Aquitalea magnusonii: one gene and its partner. Each later gene encodes a partner of the first gene's protein in a complex. Links are inferred from orthologs where the notes say so. Each region holds a gene or a part of one and is shown on either strand. Other genes may lie near its edges.

The links. The genes of interacting proteins can lie anywhere in the genome.
Region 2: the proteins of prmC (region 1) and prfA are in contact, whole or in part, in a crystal structure (PDB 2B3T), measured with the Escherichia coli proteins. The link is inferred for Aquitalea magnusonii from one-to-one orthologs.

The regions. Positions count from the first base shown.
Region 1 is NZ_AP018823.1:3,245,052-3,248,983, reverse strand. What follows is about bases 735-3,477. They hold prmC (peptide chain release factor N(5)-glutamine methyltransferase), read left to right. Parts: upstream 735-1,565; coding sequence 1,566-2,390; downstream 2,391-3,477. Other genes in these bases: DLM_RS15450 (cupin domain-containing protein), read left to right, coding at 3,435-3,477; DLM_RS15455 (FKBP-type peptidyl-prolyl cis-trans isomerase), read right to left, coding at 2,676-3,155; mgtE (magnesium transporter), read left to right, coding at 735-1,562. Outside these bases: more of mgtE, read left to right, coding at 159-734; more of DLM_RS15450, read left to right, coding at 3,478-3,932. UniProt on the Escherichia coli protein: Methylates the class 1 translation termination release factors RF1/PrfA and RF2/PrfB on the glutamine residue of the universally conserved GGQ motif, i.e. on 'Gln-235' in RF1 and on 'Gln-252' in RF2.
Region 2 is NZ_AP018823.1:4,323,135-4,326,727, reverse strand. What follows is about bases 1-2,999. They hold prfA (peptide chain release factor 1), read left to right. Parts: upstream 1-961; coding sequence 962-2,038; downstream 2,039-2,999. Other genes in these bases: DLM_RS20320 (LysR substrate-binding domain-containing protein), read left to right, coding at 2,529-2,999; hemA (glutamyl-tRNA reductase), read left to right, coding at 1-962. Also shown: more of DLM_RS20320, read left to right, coding at 3,000-3,446; DLM_RS20315 (ATP-binding protein), read right to left, coding at 3,462-3,593. UniProt on the Escherichia coli protein: Peptide chain release factor 1 directs the termination of translation in response to the peptide chain termination codons UAG and UAA.

The DNA of each region.
Region 1 (3,932 bases):
CTCCTGTTTATACGTTCTGCCGCGCCGAAAAGGCGTGGTATTGCACATGGACTTACCCAGTTACCCCATAGCCTCTGGCTCCCCCGTTTTTCCTTGTTGATTCCCGCCGTTACGACCGTGTAGCCCAGTCTCCGTCGCCATGGCGGAAGGAGTTGTGCTTGTCGGTTATCGAAAAAAAACAAACTGCTGAACGATTGAGCGAAAGCCTGGCTGAGGTGCAAAGGCTGATTGCGCTGCATCAGGAAAATGATGCTGTCGCCCCTGCCACTTCACCGGCACTCGATGATCTGCAGCAAAGGCTGCAAAACCTGCATCCGGCAGATATCGCCTACATTCTCGAAGCCCTGCCGCTGGAAGAGCGGCTGCTGGTCTGGAATCGCGTCAAGGCACAGCAGGATGGTGACATCCTGCTGGAAGTTTCCGATGCCGTCCGGGAAACCCTGATCGAGTCCATGGCCCCGGACGAACTGGTTGCCGCTGTGCGTCAGTTGGATACCGATGAGTTGGCAGACCTCGCCGGCGATCTGCCGCGGCAGGTGGTTTACGAAGTCATGGGGGAGCTGGATGAAGCCGAGCGTGAGCAACTGCAATCGGCACTGTCCTACCCGGAGGGCAGCATCGGTGCCCTGATGGATTTTGAGCTGGTGAAAATCCGTGCCGATGTCAGTTGTGAAGTCGTATTGCGCTATCTGCGCCGTTTTGACGAGCTGCCGCACCAGACCGACAAGATTTTTGTGCTGGACGCCAATGAAGTGCTCTGCGGGGTACTGCCCTTGCGCAGCCTGTTGGTGGCCGATCCGGAAGCCATGGTGGCCGACGTAATGGCGACCGAGGTCGTATCCTTCCAGCCAGAAGATGAAGCGCGAGACGCGGCCCTGGCATTCGAGCGTTACGATCTGGTATCCGCACCTGTTGTCGATGAGCGCGGTGCGCTGATTGGCCGCCTGACCGTGGACGAAATGGTCGATGTGATGCGCGAGGAGTCGGACAGCGAAGTGCTGAATCTGGCCGGTTTGAAAGAAGAAGAAGACCTGTTTGCACCGGTGATCGACTCTGTGAAGAACCGCTGGTCCTGGCTGGCCATCAATCTGTGTACCGCCTTTGTTGCTTCCCGCGTGATTGGTGTGTTTGAACAATCCATCAACCAACTGGTGGCATTGGCTGCGCTGATGCCTATCGTGGCCGGCATTGGCGGTAACTCTGGCAATCAGACCATCACCATGATTGTGCGCGCGCTGGCCATGGGCCAGATGCAGGTAAGCCAGGCTTGGCGCTTGTGGCGCAAGGAATTGGGGGTCAGCATCATCAATGGACTGATATGGGGCGGGGCCATCGGCCTGATTGCCTGGCTATTGTATGGACGCCTGTCATTGGGGCTGGTGATGCTGGCTGCCATGACGCTCAACCTGATGCTGGCCGCCACCATGGGGGTGCTGATTCCTTCCCTGATGCAAAAACTGGGGCGGGATCCCGCACTGGGCTCCAGCGTGTTGATCACCGCCTGCACCGATTCCGGTGGTTTTTTCATTTTCCTTGGCCTGGCCACCATTTTCCTGCTTTGAATGATGCTGACCCTTGCACAGGCACTGCGCTGCCATCCACTGCCCCGTCTGGAGGCACGCATGCTGTTGCAGCATGTCCGTCCGGGCCTGACCCATGCCCGCATGATTGCCGATCCTGATCTGCAGCTCACTGAAAGTGAAGCTGCCCAGTTTACGCAGCTGGCACAGCGCCGCCTGCAAGGCGAGCCGATGGCCTACTTGCTGGGCGAACGCGAATTCTATGGTCGCAACTTCCGGGTTACACCTGCGGTGTTGATCCCCCGCCCCGAGACCGAGCATCTGGTAGAAGCCGCCTTGCAGCGCGTGGCCGCTGTCGCACCAATGCGCGTGCTGGACCTGGGCTGTGGCAGTGGTGCCATTGCCGTTACCTTGGCACTGGAAGCCCCGGTATGGCAGGTGCAGGCGGTTGATTTGTCTGCGGCCGCACTTGAAGTTGCCCGTGGCAATGCCGAACAGTTGGGCGCGGTGGTCCACTTTCATCAGGGAAGCTGGTATCAGCCACTGGCCGGGCAGGGCGATTTCGACCTGATTGTTTCCAATCCGCCGTATATCGAACAGCACGATCATCATCTGGACGAGGGTGATGTCCGTTTTGAACCACGCATGGCCCTCACGGATGAAAGTGACGGTCTGGCCTGCCTGCGCGAAATCATTGCCGGCGCCCCCCTGCGATTGAAGCCGGGTGGTTGGGTCATGCTGGAGCATGGCTATGATCAAGGTGAGGCGGTGCGGCAGCTCTTGCGGCAAGCAGGCTTGCAGGCGGTGGAAACCCTGCTTGATCTGGCCGGGCTGGATCGGGTGTCGCTGGGCCGGAAAGCGGTCGCCTGAGCCGACAGGCTGGTGCGCCATCTGTGGCCTGCCTTGCTCCGCGGGCCAGCAAGCTGCCAGGCGTTTCGCTACTGCCATTGGCAGTCTTTTGCCTTGCATCAAGGGGAAAGGCCGATTCTGAAGGCATGCTGGCGCCAGCCTGAAAGCCGTCATCACGGCAAGCTCCATGGCTGAAGCCGGGGATGGCGGAGGCCAATTGAAAACTGGCGCAGCCTGTGAACCGGATTGCGGTCAGGACTGCGCCAGTCTTGAACCGGCACTACGGTGTAGTGCCAGGCTTAATGCTTAATGGTGGTGGCCATGTGCGCCGTGAACGTGGCCGTGGCTCAGTTCTTCGGCAGTAGCGGCACGCACTTCGGTAACCTTGGCAACAAAGCGGATAGTCTGACCTGCCAGCGGATGGTTGGCATCCACGATGGCTTTGCCGTCGGCGATGTCGGTGACGCGGAACAGCAGAACATCGCCGGTTTCCGGATCGTCGGCTTCAAACATCATGCCGACTTCAACATCAGCCGGGAAGACGTCCAAGTCTTCGACACGAACCAGCTCTTCTTCCGGATCGCCGAAGGCATCATCCGGGGTCAGCTTGACGTCGACGGAGTCGCCAACGCTCTTGCCGTGCAGGGCCTCTTCAACCAGCGGGAAGATGCCATCATAGCCACCGTGCAGGTAGGCAATGGGCTCTTCGGTTTTGTCGAGGAGGGTGTTCTCCGCGTCGAACATCTCGTAGTGGAGGGTAACGACGGTGTCTTTGGCGATTTGCATCAGAAATTGTCCGGAATGAAATGAAAAACCTTGTCAGGGCAAGGCGGGATACGCCTCTTGGCCTGCAAGTAATCGTGCGGGAAAGCCGCTTGAACGTATTGTAAACCATAGATGGGCTCGTAAGCCCGTGAAACTGCCATGAAAACGATGACATTGCTGGGGGGGCTGACCCCTGAAGAGTTTCTGAGCGAATACTGGCAAAAAAAGCCTTTGCTGATTCGTGGTGCGCTGACTGAGGTTGGGCCGCATGTTGATTTCAAATGCCTGTCCGAACTGGCGATGCAGGAAGATGTGGAGTCACGCCTGATCGAAAACCGCAACGGAAAATGGCACCTGGAGCGTGGCCCCTTCCGTCCCGCTCGATTCCGTAAGCTGGGTGAAACCGACTGGACCATCCTGGTGCAGAATGTGAACCACCACTTGCCGCATATCGACAAGATTCTGTGGCAATTCGATTTCATCCCTTTTGCCAGGCTGGATGATCTGATGATTAGCTATGCGCCACCTGGTGGCACGGTTGGTCCGCATTTTGATTCCTACGATGTTTTCCTGTTGCAAGTGGGGGGGCGCAAGCGCTGGCAGATTTCCTCGCAAGCGGATGACGATTTCATTCCGGATGCCCCCATCAGGGTTTTGCAGGACTTCCGTGTGGAAGAGGAGTTTGTGCTGGAACATGGCGACATGCTCTATCTGCCACCCAAATGTGCGCATTATGGGGTGGCGCTTGAGCCGGGCATGACTTACTCCATCGGTTTTCGCGCGGCACCGACGCAGGAG
Region 2 (3,593 bases), 1.1 Mb from region 1 along the record:
GCGTGGCTTCGGGCCTCGATTCCATGGTGCTGGGGGAAACCCAGATCCTGGGCCAACTGAAAGATGCGGTACGTACCGCGGAAAATGTCGGCACCCTGGGTTCGCTGCTTAACGGCCTGTTCCAGCGCACCTTTGCCGTGGCCAAGGAAGTGCGCAGCAGCACCGCCGTGGGTTCCAGTTCGGTATCCATGTCCGCTGCGGCGGTGAAGCTGGCCGAGCAGATCTTCCCCACCATTGGCGAGCTGAACATCCTGTTCATCGGTGCCGGCGAGATGATCGAACTGGTGGCCACCCACTTTGCCGCCCGTGAACCCTCCTGTATCACCATTGCCAACCGCACGCTGGAGCGGGGGCAGAAGCTGGCGGAACAGTTTGGCGGCAATGCCATCACCCTGTCCGAGCTGCCCGATGTGCTGCACCGCTACGATGTGGTGGTCACCTCTACCGCCAGCCAACTGCCCATCGTCGGCAAGGGGCTGGTCGAGCGCGCCATCAAGGCCCGCCGCCATCGTCCCATTTTCATGCTGGACCTGGCCGTGCCGCGCGACATCGAAATCGAAGTGGGCAAACTGGACGATGTCTATCTGTATACCGTGGACGACATTGCCAGCATTGTGGAGGTGGGCAAGGAAGCCCGCCAAAGCGCGGCGGAAGAAGCCGAATCCATCATCCAGGCCCGCGTGGCCGAATTTAACGACTGGCTGAAAAAGCGCGAAACCGTGCCGCTGATCCGCGCCCTGCGCGACGAGGCCGAGCGCACCCGCCGCCACGCACTGGAAGCGGCCCTCAAGCAACTGGCCAAGGGCACGGAGCCGGAAAAAGTGCTGGAAAGCCTGTCACAGCAACTCACCAACAAACTGATGCACCCGCCCACCCAGGCCCTGTCCTCGGGCAGCGGCGCGGAGCATGCGGCCGTGGTGGAAACCATCGCCCGCCTTTACCGCTTACACCCGGAGTCGTAATGAAACCGTCGATTGCGACAAAACTGTCGCAGTTGGCCGATCGCCTGGAAGAAGTCACCCATCTTCTGGCCAGCGAGTCGGCCACTGCCGATATGGATCAGTTTCGCAAACTGACCCGTGAACATGCCGAGCTGACCCCGGTAGTGGAAACCTTCCAGCAATATCAGCAGTGCGAGAAGGATATCGCCACCGCGGGTGAAATGCTGTCCGACCCGGACATGAAAGAGTTCGCCCAACTGGAAATCGACGAAGGCCGGGAAAAATTGGCCGCCCTGGAGCTGGAGCTGCAAAAGCTGCTGCTGCCCAAGGACCCCAACGACGAAAAGAACATCTTCCTGGAAATCCGCGCCGGCACCGGCGGCGACGAAGCCGCGCTGTTTGCCGCCGACCTGCTGCGCATGTACACCCGCTTTGCCGAACGCAACCGCTGGCAGGTGGAAATCGTCTCCGCCAGCGAGTCCGACCTGGGCGGCTACAAGGAAGCCATCGTCCGCATCATCGGCTTTGGGGCGTATTCCAAGCTGAAATTCGAATCCGGCGGTCACCGCGTGCAGCGGGTGCCAGCCACCGAAACCCAGGGCCGCATCCACACCTCGGCCTGCACCGTGGCGGTGATGGCCGAAGCAGATGAATTGGTGGACGTGGTACTGAACCCGGCCGACCTGCGCATCGACACCTTCCGCGCCAGCGGTGCCGGTGGTCAGCACATCAACAAGACCGACTCCGCGGTGCGCATCACCCACCTGCCCACCGGCATTGTGGCGGAGTGCCAGGATGGCCGTTCGCAGCATGCCAACAAGGCCAGCGCCATGCAGGTGCTGGCGGCGCGCATCAACGACATCCAGCGCCGCGAGCAGCAGCAGAAGGAAGCGGCCGAGCGCAAGAGCCTGATTGGTTCGGGCGACCGCTCCGAACGCATCCGTACCTATAACTATCCGCAAGGCCGCATCACCGACCACCGCATCAACCTGACGCTGTACAAGCTGGATTATGTGATGGATGGCGATCTGGTCGAGCTGACCGACGCGCTGATTGCCGAGCAGCAAACCGAACTGCTGGCGGCGCTGGGCGACTGATCACCTCGCAAGCGGTTTGCCCCGCCGTACGCATCGTTGTACACTCGGACCCGGAAAAGCAGCCCTTGCCAGCAAGGAGCACGGACCAGATGGTCCAGCCGCTTTTTCTCCGAATCTTCAGGCCACGCAAGTGGCCTTTTTTCTTGTCTGCAGCGGACTCACAACTGGATGGAATAAAAAATCGGCCAGGTCACAGAGGCAGGACCCGGCCGTTCCCAACGTGGAGATGGGTGGAAAACCATGAGATGGCTGCCACCTGCACCAACGCGCAACACTGTGGCGGGGCGTTAGCGCATTGCTAGCAGATCAGCCATGCAAGCAAGACATTGCTTGCACAATAAAGCGGGGAATGCCTGCTTTGCGAAACAAAATGCTTCAACTCAAGACAATCAGGCTTTGCATTGAATTATCAATACAATAGCCACAAGGATAACCAGCCCCTGTCCGGCTGACAAAGCAGTTATAATCATGGCAGCTATGAATAAACAGCATGAATCCGATGAAACTGCCTCCCTTGAATGCGCTGCGTGTTTTTGTTGCCGCGGCTGAGCACCTGTCCTTTACCCGCGCAGCCGCCGCCCTGCATCTGACCCAGGGTGCGGTCAGCCGTCATGTACAGACGCTGGAGGAGTTCTACGGCACCAGCCTGTTCATCCGCCAGGCGCGCGGGCTGGCCCTCACCGCCGAAGGCGAGGCGCTGGTGAAACCGGCGCGTGATGCCTTCCAGTTGCTGCACGAGGCCAGCGAAATGCTGCGCCTGCGCCAGAGCGGGCTGCGGGTACGCATTCCGCCAACGCCGGCCATGCGCTGGGTGCTGCCCAATCTGCCGGACTTCCAGACCCGCTACCCGGAATACACCCTGCACCTGATCACCCAGCTGATCCACGACAAGCCATTCAACCGGGCCGAATACGACCTGGCCATCATCGGCATGCCGCGGCCCGAGGTGTACACCGACATGCGCATCGAGTGCATCTGCCGGGAAAAACTGGTGCCGGTTTGTTCACCGTCCCTGATGGTAGGCCCCCATCCTTTGCGCACGCCGGAAGATTTGCAGTACCACACCCTGTTGCATCCGTGGCGGGATCAGGATGTCTGGGACCGCTGGCTGAAGCTGGCCGGGGTGAGCAATATCAACCCGGAGAGCGGTGTGACTTTTGATGCGCTGGAATACGCGCTGCATGCCGCGGCAGCGGGCATGGGCGTGACGCTGGCACAGGTTTCCATGGTCAACGACGACATCCAGCGCGGACGGCTGGTGATTCCGTTTGATACCGTGCTGGAGACGGAGTGGGCGTATTACCTGATGTATTCGCACGAAATGGCGCAGCAGCCGAAAATCCGCGCCTTCCGCGACTGGCTGATTGCCACCCTGGAGCGCAGTGAGGCCATCAGCCGGACCATGTAGCCGCGGCCACGCCCATCACACGCTGGCCGTATCCTGCTGCTGCAGCCAGTGCTCGAATGCCGCCAGTGCCGCTTCCAGGCTGAGCAGCAGCGCCTGCGCCTGTGCCACCTCGCCAGCCTTGGCGGCCTTCTCCACCGCCTCCGCCGC